Regions from separate parts of the Variovorax sp. VNK109 genome, predicted to be linked through region 2. Evidence: predicted binding sites of a transcription regulator. Region 2 holds the regulator's gene; the other holds the start of a gene.
The links. Region 2 encodes HrcA, which represses chaperone genes, less so after heat shock. Its sites were predicted from a motif close to TTAGCACTCNNNNNNNNNGAGTGCTAA; they were not measured.
Positions count from the first base shown of each region.

Region 1: a site for HrcA is predicted at 2,886-2,912, ahead of groES (co-chaperone GroES). Genes of this name have one in related genera too.

Region 1 is NZ_JBMSDV010000001.1:1,190,553-1,195,567, forward strand. Features, by position in the region: gene ACO2Q9_RS05885 (ABC transporter ATP-binding protein) at 1-524, shown strand, start outside; gene ACO2Q9_RS05890 (ABC transporter ATP-binding protein) at 517-1,233, shown strand; gene kdsA (3-deoxy-8-phosphooctulonate synthase) at 1,254-2,102, opposite strand; gene ACO2Q9_RS05900 (hypothetical protein) at 2,141-2,716, opposite strand; gene groES (co-chaperone GroES) at 3,019-3,309, shown strand; gene groL (chaperonin GroEL) at 3,364-5,001, shown strand.
Region 2 is NZ_JBMSDV010000001.1:817,138-822,152, forward strand. Features, by position in the region: gene ACO2Q9_RS04005 (ROK family protein) at 1-793, shown strand, start outside; gene ACO2Q9_RS04010 (DMT family transporter) at 818-1,675, shown strand; gene ACO2Q9_RS04015 (glutathione S-transferase) at 1,728-2,426, shown strand; tRNA gene ACO2Q9_RS04020 (tRNA-Ile) at 2,383-2,459, opposite strand; gene hrcA (heat-inducible transcriptional repressor HrcA) at 2,507-3,514, opposite strand; gene ACO2Q9_RS04030 (NAD kinase) at 3,544-4,440, shown strand; gene recN (DNA repair protein RecN) at 4,444-5,015, shown strand, end outside.

The sequences.
Region 1 (5,015 bases), 370 kb from region 2:
GGGCGCGCATGGGACTGGCCCGCACCTTCCAGATCAACACGCTGTTCCCGCGCCTCACCCCGCTCGAATCGGTCGTGCTGGCGATCTGCGAGCGGGAGCAAACTGCGCGTACCTGGTGGAAGCCGCTGCGCACGGACTCTGCCGCATACGACGAAGCGCGCGGGCTGCTGGCCCGCCTCAAACTGTCCGCGCTCGCGCACACGCCCGTGGCCGAACTCGCGTACGGCAAGCAGCGCCTGCTGGAAATCGCGCTCGCGCTGGCCGCGAAGCCGCGCGTGCTGCTGCTCGACGAACCTGCCGCCGGCGTGCCCGAAGACGAAAGCGGCGAACTCTTCGAGGTGATCGACGCGCTGCCCGCGGACATGAGCATCCTCTTCATCGAACACGACATGAACCTCGTCTTCCGCTTCGCGCGCCGCATCTCCGTGCTGGTGGCCGGTGAATTGCTGACCGAAGGCACGCCGGCCGAGATCGGCGACGACCCGCGCGTGCGCGAGGTTTATCTGGGGAGCACGCATGTCTGAACTGCTCGCCTTCGACCAGGTCGTCGCCGGCTACGGCGACGCCGTCGTGCTGCACAAGCTGAGTTTTTCCATTGCTGAAGGCCAGAGCCTGGCCGTCCTCGGACGCAACGGCGTCGGCAAGACCACCCTGCTCGAAACGCTCATGGGCAACACGCGCGTGAAGCAGGGGACGATCCGCTGGCGCGGCGTGGACATCACGCGCCTGCTTCCGCACCAGCGGGTGCGCGCCGGCCTGGGCTGGGTGCCACAGGAGCGTGAGGTTTTCCCCTCACTCACCGTCGAAGAAAACCTGGGCGTCGTCGCACGGCCCGGGCATTGGGGGCTGGCCCGCGTGTACGAGCTCTTTCCCCGCCTGAAGGAACGCCGCGGCAACTACGGCAACCAGCTGTCGGGCGGCGAACAGCAGATGCTGGCCATCGGCCGCGCGCTGATGACCAACCCGGCGCTGCTGCTGCTCGACGAACCGATGGAAGGCCTCGCGCCCATCGTCGTCGAGGAACTGAGCCGCGCAGTCCGTCGCCTGGGGCAGGAGGAAGGTCTGCCCTCCATCGTGGTCGAGCAGCACCCGGTGCTCGCGCTGTCGATGACCGACCAGGCCATCGTGCTGGAACGCGGCACGGTGGTGCACAGCGCCCCCAGCGCCAGGCTGGCGACGGACACCGAACGGCTGTCGCATCTGCTGGGCGTGGTCCAGAGACAGGCCGCCTGATCTGGCAGCGGCTCGCGGGGTCAGCGGATCTCGAGCGGCTCGAACGACTTCACCAGGTCGTCGACCGCCTTGACCTGCCGCAGGAAGGGCTCGAGCTTGTCCAGCGGCAGCGCGCTGGGGCCATCGCACCTGGCCTTGTCCGGGTCCGGATGCGCTTCGAGGAAGAGGCCGCCGATGCCCACAGCCATGCCGGCGCGGGCGAGGTCCACCACCTGCTGACGGCGCCCGCCCGAAGCGGCGCCGCCGGCATCGCGTTGCTGCAATGCATGCGTCACGTCGAAGATGATGGGCAGGTTGCCGGTCGTCTTCTTCATGACGCCGAACCCCAGCATGTCCACCACCAGGTTGTCGTAGCCGAAGCTCGCGCCACGTTCGCACAGCAACACCTGGTCGTTGCCGGCTTCGCGGAATTTCTCGACGATGTGCGCGACCTGGGAAGGGCTCAGGAACTGCGGCTTCTTGATGTTGACGACGCGGCCGGTCTTGGCCATGGCCACCACCAGGTCCGTCTGGCGCGCCAGAAACGCCGGTAGCTGCAGCACGTCGGCGACCTCTCCCACAGGCTGGGCCTGCCACGGCTCGTGGATGTCGGTGATGACCGGGACGCCGAAGCGCTCCTTCACCGCCCGCAGGATCTCCAGACCCTCATCCAGCCCGGGGCCGCGATAGGAGTGGATGGAGGACCGGTTCGCCTTGTCGAAGCTGGCCTTGAACACGTAGGGAATCCCCAGGCGCTGCGTGACCTGCACGTAGTGTTCGCACACTCGCAGCGCGAGGTCACGCGATTCGAGCACGTTCATGCCGCCGAACAGCACAAATGGCAGTTCGTTGCCGCAGGAAATGGAGGGGGTGATTCGGATGGTCGTCATGAAATGGGTCGTTGCGGGAAGCTGCAGCAGGCGACATCCTAGCAACTGCCGCGTGGCATGCCTTGACGAAGCTGCACCTGGCGCGGAAACGCGATCTTGCCGCCTTCCGCCAGCAGGATCATCCGGGAGGCAGACGGGCGGCTGTCTTTCGGGCCTTTCGGGGCGAGCGCCGCCCACGCCGTCAGCATGTGCTGCCCATCGCGCATCTTCCCGAACAGGTCGCAGAAGAATTTGCCGAAGTCCGGCCCGTTGCGGTCGAGCGTGAAGACGATGTTGGCCGTTTTCGGTCCGGACAGGCTCGCCGCATTCTTGATGCTGGCGGCGGTGTTGGGTGAGGCAAGAACCACGATGGCTGCATTCGCAAGCTGGGCCACCTGCCGGATGCCCGTGCGGGTCGCCCCCACGATGCTCCCGTCGGCATCCAGCTGGGCGTAGACAAACAGGATGTCCGCGCCGGGCAACTGTGGGGCAGGGACGACCCGGGACTGTGCGAACAGGGGCGCCAGTACTGCCACGTCCTCTGACACGAGGGCATCCAGCTCGGTCCCCACCAGATTGGCGAAACCGATGGTGAGGCGGACGGGTGCCGGTACTGTGGCCAGTTCAGTCGCCAAGCGGGTCGTTGAATCAGAGACAGAAGGCATTGCCACGGATGTTACATATGGTTCGCCCAGGGTCCCCGTCGCATCGCCTGCCAGCGGAGCAACTTGCTGTGCCGGCGCAACACCGTCTGCCGCCAAAGTCGCCGGACCACCCTTGCAAAGCCAATAAATGCCCTTATGATTAGCACTCGCTGGAGTTGAGTGCTAACAGGCCTTTCAGGCCGTCACCCCTCCAAAGTTAACAGGCGCTAACTTTCGTGGAAGTCGGCGCCTTTCCTTATCCCAACCCTTTGCTTCGAATTCAAGGAGATGCAATGAAACTTCGCCCTCTCGCCGATCGCGTGATCGTCAAGCGTCTGGAAAATGAAACCAAGACCGCTTCTGGCATCGTGATTCCCGACAACGCCGCCGAAAAGCCGGACCAGGGCGAAATCCTGGCCGTCGGCCCCGGCAAGACGAACGACAAGGGTGAGACCAAGGCGTTGAGCGTGAAGATCGGTGACCGCGTCCTGTTCGGCAAGTACAGCGGCCAGACCGTCAAGGTCGATGGCGACGAACTGCTGGTCATGAAGGAAGAGGACCTTTTCGCCGTCGTCGAAAAGTAAGCCCGCCCGCCTCATCCATCCATCCATTCAACTGATTCTCTGGAGTAATTCAACATGGCAGCAAAAGACGTAGTCTTCGGCGGCGAAGCCCGTGCACGCATGGTCGAGGGTGTGAACATCCTGGCCAACGCCGTCAAGGTGACCCTGGGCCCCAAGGGCCGCAACGTGGTGCTCGAGCGTTCGTTCGGCGCCCCCACCGTGACCAAGGACGGTGTGTCCGTGGCCAAGGAAATCGAACTCAAGGACAAGCTGCAGAACATGGGCGCCCAGCTCGTGAAGGAAGTGGCTTCCAAGACCTCCGACAACGCCGGTGACGGCACCACCACCGCGACCGTGCTGGCACAAGCCATCGTGCGCGAAGGCTCCAAGTACGTGGCCGCCGGCCTGAACCCGATGGACCTCAAGCGCGGCATCGACAAGGCTGTCGCAGCCCTGGTCGCCGAACTGAAGAAGGCTTCCAAGGCCACCACCACCTCCAAGGAAATCGCGCAAGTCGGCTCCATCTCGGCCAACAGCGACGAATCCATCGGCAAGATCATCGCTGACGCGATGGACAAGGTCGGCAAGGAAGGCGTGATCACCGTGGAAGACGGCAAGTCGCTGGACAACGAACTCGACGTCGTCGAAGGCATGCAGTTCGACCGTGGCTACCTGTCGCCCTACTTCATCAACAACCCGGAAAAGCAAGCCGCGATCCTGGACAACCCGTTCGTGCTGCTGTTCGACAAGAAGATCAGCAACATCCGTGACCTGCTGCCCACGCTGGAGCAGGTGGCCAAGGCCGGCCGTCCGCTGCTGATCATCGCCGAAGAAGTTGAAGGCGAAGCGCTGGCGACCCTGGTGGTCAACACCATCCGCGGCATCCTGAAGGTCGTGGCTGTGAAGGCTCCTGGCTTCGGCGACCGCCGCAAGGCCATGCTGGAAGACATCGCCATCCTGACGGGCGGCAAGGTGATCGCCGAAGAAGTCGGCCTGACGCTCGAGAAGGTCACGCTGGCTGACCTGGGCCAGGCCAAGACCATCGAAGTGGGCAAGGAAAACACCACCATCATCGACGGCGCCGGTGCTGCTGCCGACATCGAAGCCCGCGTCAAGCAAGTGCGCGTGCAGATCGAGGAAGCGACCAGCGACTACGACCGTGAGAAGCTGCAAGAGCGCGTGGCCAAGCTGGCCGGCGGTGTTGCCGTGATCAAGGTCGGCGCTGCCACCGAAGTCGAAATGAAGGAAAAGAAGGCACGCGTGGAAGACGCGCTGCACGCCACCCGCGCTGCCGTTGAAGAAGGCATCGTGGCCGGCGGCGGTGTGGCTCTGCTGCGCGCACGCCAGGCTGCCGGTGAGATCAAGGGCGACAACCCCGACCAGGACGCCGGCGTCAAGCTGATCCTGAAGGCCATCGAAGCGCCGCTGCGCGAGATCGTCTACAACGCCGGCGGCGAGCCGAGCGTGGTGGTCAACGCCGTGCTGGGTGGTAAGGGCAACTACGGCTTCAACGCCGCCAACGACACCTATGGCGACATGATCGAAATGGGTATCCTGGACCCGACCAAGGTGACGCGTACCGCGCTGCAGAACGCCGCTTCCGTGGCTTCGCTGCTGCTGACGACCGAAGCCATGGTTGCCGAAGCCCCGAAGGACGACGCGCCGGCTCCCGCAATGCCCGACATGGGCGGCATGGGTGGCATGGGCATGTAATTGCCCGGCACGCA
Region 2 (5,015 bases):
TGCCGCCCACACGGTGCAGGCGGCCGTGGAGGACTATGCACACCAGCTTGCCCATGTGACGCATCGCTTCATGTCGCACAAGGCGTGGCAGGGGGTCGAGCGCATCATCGTGGGCGGCGGCTTCCAGCAGAGCGAAACCGGCAAGCTCGCGATCGCTCGCGCCGCGCAACTGCTCCGCAGCCAATCGCAGCCCGTGGACCTGCGCCTGCTGCACTACCACCCGGATGAAGGCGGGCTGGTCGGCTGGGCGCACATCGTTCCCGCGCGCGAGCTGCGGGGCATGACGGCTTTCCTGGCCGTGGACATCGGCGGCACCAACGCGCGCTGCGGCATCGTGCGGCCCAACTACGACGAAGCGCACGACCTGCGCAATGCCGAAGTGGTCATGCGCGCGAAATGGGGCCATGCAGCCGACGAGGACGTGACGCGCCGTGCCAACGTGGTGGGCGGCATCGTCGGCATGCTGGAGAAGCTCATCGACAGCGCCAACCGCACAGGCATCGAACTCGCGCCGTTCGTGGGCGTCGCGTGCCCCGGTGTGGTCCGCCGCAACGGCACCATTGCCAACGGCACGCAGAACCTGCCGGGCGACTGGGAGGCACCGAACTTCAACCTGCCCGCGGCCATGCGGGAGAAGCTGCCGAAAATCCAGGGGCAGCAGATCCGCGTCCTGCTGCACAACGACGCGGTCGTGCAGGGCCTGTCGCAACGGCCGTTCACCTCGGACGTGAAGCGATGGGGCGTGCTGACGCTGGGTACCGGGCTGGGGAACGCGAGCTTCACCAACAAGTAATGCCGCGTCGCGTAAAGTCGCGGCGTGAACGGTACCTCGTCATCCGCCCGTCAGGGCATCGTCATGATTCTTGCGGGTGCTGCGTTCCTGTCGGTCAGCGACGCGATCGCGAAGTGGCTGGGCGACTTCTACACACCGGCACAATTGCTGTTCCTGCGCGGGCTGATCGCAGCGCCCGCGCTCGCCGGCGTGATCGTGTGGACGCAAGGTCTCGACGGACTGCGCACGCGCAACGGTGGCCTTCACGTCTTCCGCGGTCTTGCCAACGTCGTCACGGCCAGCATCTTCTACGCGGGGCTTGCCAAGGTGCCGCTGGCTGCCGCCACCGCCGTGGCTTACAGTGCGCCGCTGTTCGTCACGGTGTTGTCCGTCGTGTTGCTGCGCGAATACGTTGGGTGGGTGCGCTGGACCAGCGTCATCGCCGGATTCGCGGGCGTGCTGGTGATCGTGCGGCCGGACAGCGGCGGGTTCGAATGGGCGTATGCATACCCGCTGGCTGCCGCACTCGGTTACGCCATCCTCATGGTCAGCGCGCGATGGATCGACGATGGCGAGGGCATGCTCACGACGATGTTCTACATCGCGCTCGGGCAGATCGTCTTTGCCGGCGTCACCATGCCTTGGCTCTGGACGGGCGTCGAGCTTTCGCATGCACCGGCACTGGCGGCGCTCGCGCTGTGCAGCGCGCTGGGCCTCGGGCTCATCACGCAGGCCTTCCGCCATGCGCCCGCGTCGCTGATCGCGCCACTCGACTACAGCGGACTCATCTGGGCTGCAGCGATCGGCTGGCTTTTCTGGCGCGAAGCCTTCAACGCCAGCTTCTTCCTCGGTGCAGCGCTGATCGTGGCCAGCGGCACTGCCGTGATGCTGCGGAAAGACTGAAGCATTGCAGCACCGAAGCAGCGGAACGCGGCATCGCTGGCATGATGCCGACATGATCATCGTCCACCACCTCGACCACTCCCGTTCACAGCGCGTCCTCTGGTTGCTTGAAGAACTCGGGCTCGAGTACGAGCTGAAGCTGTACCGACGCCATCCGCAGACCATGCTCGCGCCGCCCGAGCTGCGCCAGGTCCACCCGCTGGGCAAGTCGCCCGTCATCGAGGACAACGGCCTCGTCGTCGCCGAGTCCGCCGCCATCCTCGAATACCTGGTCGAGCGCTACGGCAACGGGCGCTTCACGCCGCCCGCCGGAACGCCGGAGGCCTTGCGCTGCCGCTACTGGTTGCACTATGCGGAAGGCTCCGCAATGTCGCCGCTGCTTCTCAAGCTCGTGTTCGACCAGATCGAGACGAAGGCGCCGTTCATCGTCAGGCCGGTCGCGAAGGCGATCGCCAGAACCTTCAAGAAAGGGTTCGTGCTGCCGCAGATCAGGCAGCACATGGACTTCATCGAAGCCGAACTGGGCAAGAGCGAGTGGTTCGCCGGCACGGAGCTGACGCTGGCCGACATGCAGATGAGTTTCCCGCTCGAAGCGGCTGCCGAACGCGCCGCCGCCACGGAGGGACGCCCCGCCATCGCCGCGTGGCTCGGGCGCATCCATGCGCGGCCCGCGTATCAGCGCGCGGTGGCGCGGGGAAACGGTTGGATGGTAGGGCGTGTTGGACTTGAACCAACGACCAAAGGATTATGAGTCCTCTGCTCTGACCAACTGAGCTAACGCCCCACGGATGCGGACCGCGCATTGTAGGCTGCGGCCACCCGTCGGCCGCGCTACTTGGGGTTGTGGCTCAGCGCGTTGCTCACCAGGCGCGAGGTGATGTCCACGATCTGGATCATGCGGTCGTAGGGCATGCGCGTGGGGCCGATCACACCGAGCGTGCCGACGATCTGGCCGTCCACTTCGTAGGGCGCGCTGACCACCGACAGTTCTTCCACCGGCACCATCTGGCTTTCGCCGCCGATGTAGATGCGCACGCCCTCGGCCTTGCTGGACACGTCGAGCAGGCGCGCGAGTTGTGCCTTTTTCTCGAACATGTCGAACGCCCGGCGAAGCTGGCCCATGTCACTCGAAAAATCGCTCACGGCCAGCAGGTTGCGCTCACCGGAGATGACGACATCGTCCTCCTTCTGCGTCAGTGCTTCGGTGCTCACCGTCACGGCCGCCTGCATGAGTGTGGCGATTTCGCCGCGCAGTTGCTCCATCTCGTTCTTCAGGCGCTCGCGCACCTGCTCGATGGCCAGGCCTGCGTAGTTGGCGTTCAGGTAGTTGGCCGCCTCGACGAGCTGCGACTGGTTGTAGTCGGTGTCGGTGAAGATGACGCGGTTCTGCACGTCGCCGTCGGGCGTGACGATGATGACGAGCACACGCTTGTCCGACAGCCGCATGAATTCCATGTGACGGAACACGGACGAGCGGCGCGGCGCCATGACGACGCCGACGAACTGCGACAGGTTGGACAGCAGTTGCGCCGCGTTGGCGATCACCTTCTGCGGCTGGTCAGGCACGAGGTGCGGCGTACTCAGCTCGTGCCGCTGCGCGGTGAGCATGGTGTCCACGAACAGGCGATAGCCGCGCGAGGTCGGGATGCGCCCGGCCGAGGTGTGCGGGCTGGCGATGAGGCCCGCTTCTTCCAGGTCCGACATCACGTTGCGGATGGTGGCAGGCGAGAGTTCGATCCCCGACGCGCGGGACAGCGTACGCGAACCGACGGGTTGTCCGTCGGCGATGTAGCGCTCGACCAGCGCTTTGAGCAACAACTTGGCACGATCATCGAGCATGCAACGATTTTAATGATCTAATTTCCCGCATGAGCAGCAAATTTCGCCAGGTTGCCCTGATCGGCAAGTACCAAGCCGCTGCCCCCGGGGGGTCGGCCGCCACGTCCCGCAAGACGCTGGAAGATCTGGCCAAGTTCGTCCAGAACCTGGGCTGCGAGGTGGTGATCGAGCACGACACGGCCAGCAACTCGGGCATCACCGGTTTTCCCGTTCTCGACGTCGAGGCGATTGGCCAGCAGAGTGACCTGGGCCTGGTGCTCGGGGGCGATGGCACGATGCTGGGCATCGGCCGCCGGCTTGCACCGTACGGCGTTCCGCTGATCGGCATCAACCAGGGTCGTCTGGGCTTCGTCACCGACATCCCCATCGAGAACTACCAGGCCACGCTGACGCCCATGCTCATGGGCGAGTACGAGGAGGACCATCGCAGCCTGATGCATGCGCGCGTGATGCGCGGCGAGGAATGCGTGTTCGATGCCCGCGCCATGAACGACGTGGTGGTGAACCGCGGCGCAACCTCGGGCATGGTGGAACTGCGCATCGAGGTCGACGGCCGCTTTGTCGCGAGCCATCGCGCAGACGGCCTGATCATCGCCACGCCCACGGGCTCGACCGCGTACGCGCTGTCGGCCGGCGGGCCGATGTTGCACCCTTCGGTGCCCGGCTGGGTCATGGTCCCGATCGCGCCGCACACGCTGTCCAACCGTCCGATCGTGCTGCCGGACGCTTCCGAGATCGCCATCGAACTCGTCGCCGGACGCGACGCCAGCGCGAACTTCGACATGCAATCGCTCGCCTCGCTGCTGCACGGCGACCGCGTGACGGTGCGGCGCTCGCAACACCATGTGCGCTTCCTGCATCCGCGTGGCTGGAGTTATTTCGACACGCTGCGCAGGAAGCTGCACTGGAACGAGGGAGGGTCCTGAGCCATGGCGTTGCGGCGCATCGTGCTGCGCGACTTCGTGATCGTGCACGAGCTCGAACTCGACCTGTCCGCAGGCTTCACCGTTCTCACCGGCGAAACCGGTGCCGGCAAATCCATCCTCGTCGATGCCTTGCAGATGGCGCTGGGCGCCCGCGCCGACGCCGGCGTGGTACGTGAAGGCGCGGCCCGCGCCGACATCAGCGCCGAATTCGACGCGCCACCCCAACTGGCGTTCTGGCTGCAGGATGCCGGCTTTGAAGCCAACACTGAGGCAGATTCCGACACGCTGCTGCTGCGCCGCACGGTGGACGCGCAAGGCAAGAGCCGTGCATGGATCAACGGCAGCCCCGCCACCGCCACGCAGTTGCGCGAGGCCGGTGATTTCCTGCTGGACATCCACGGCCAGCATGCGTGGCAAAGCCTGACCCGGCCCGAGTCCATCCGCCAGTTGCTGGACGCGTACGCGGGCGTGAATGCCGGCGAACTCGACGCGCCGTGGCAGCAATGGCGTGCCGCGCAAAAGTCACTGGAAGACGCACGCAATGCGCAGGACACGCTGCAACGTGAACGCGAGCG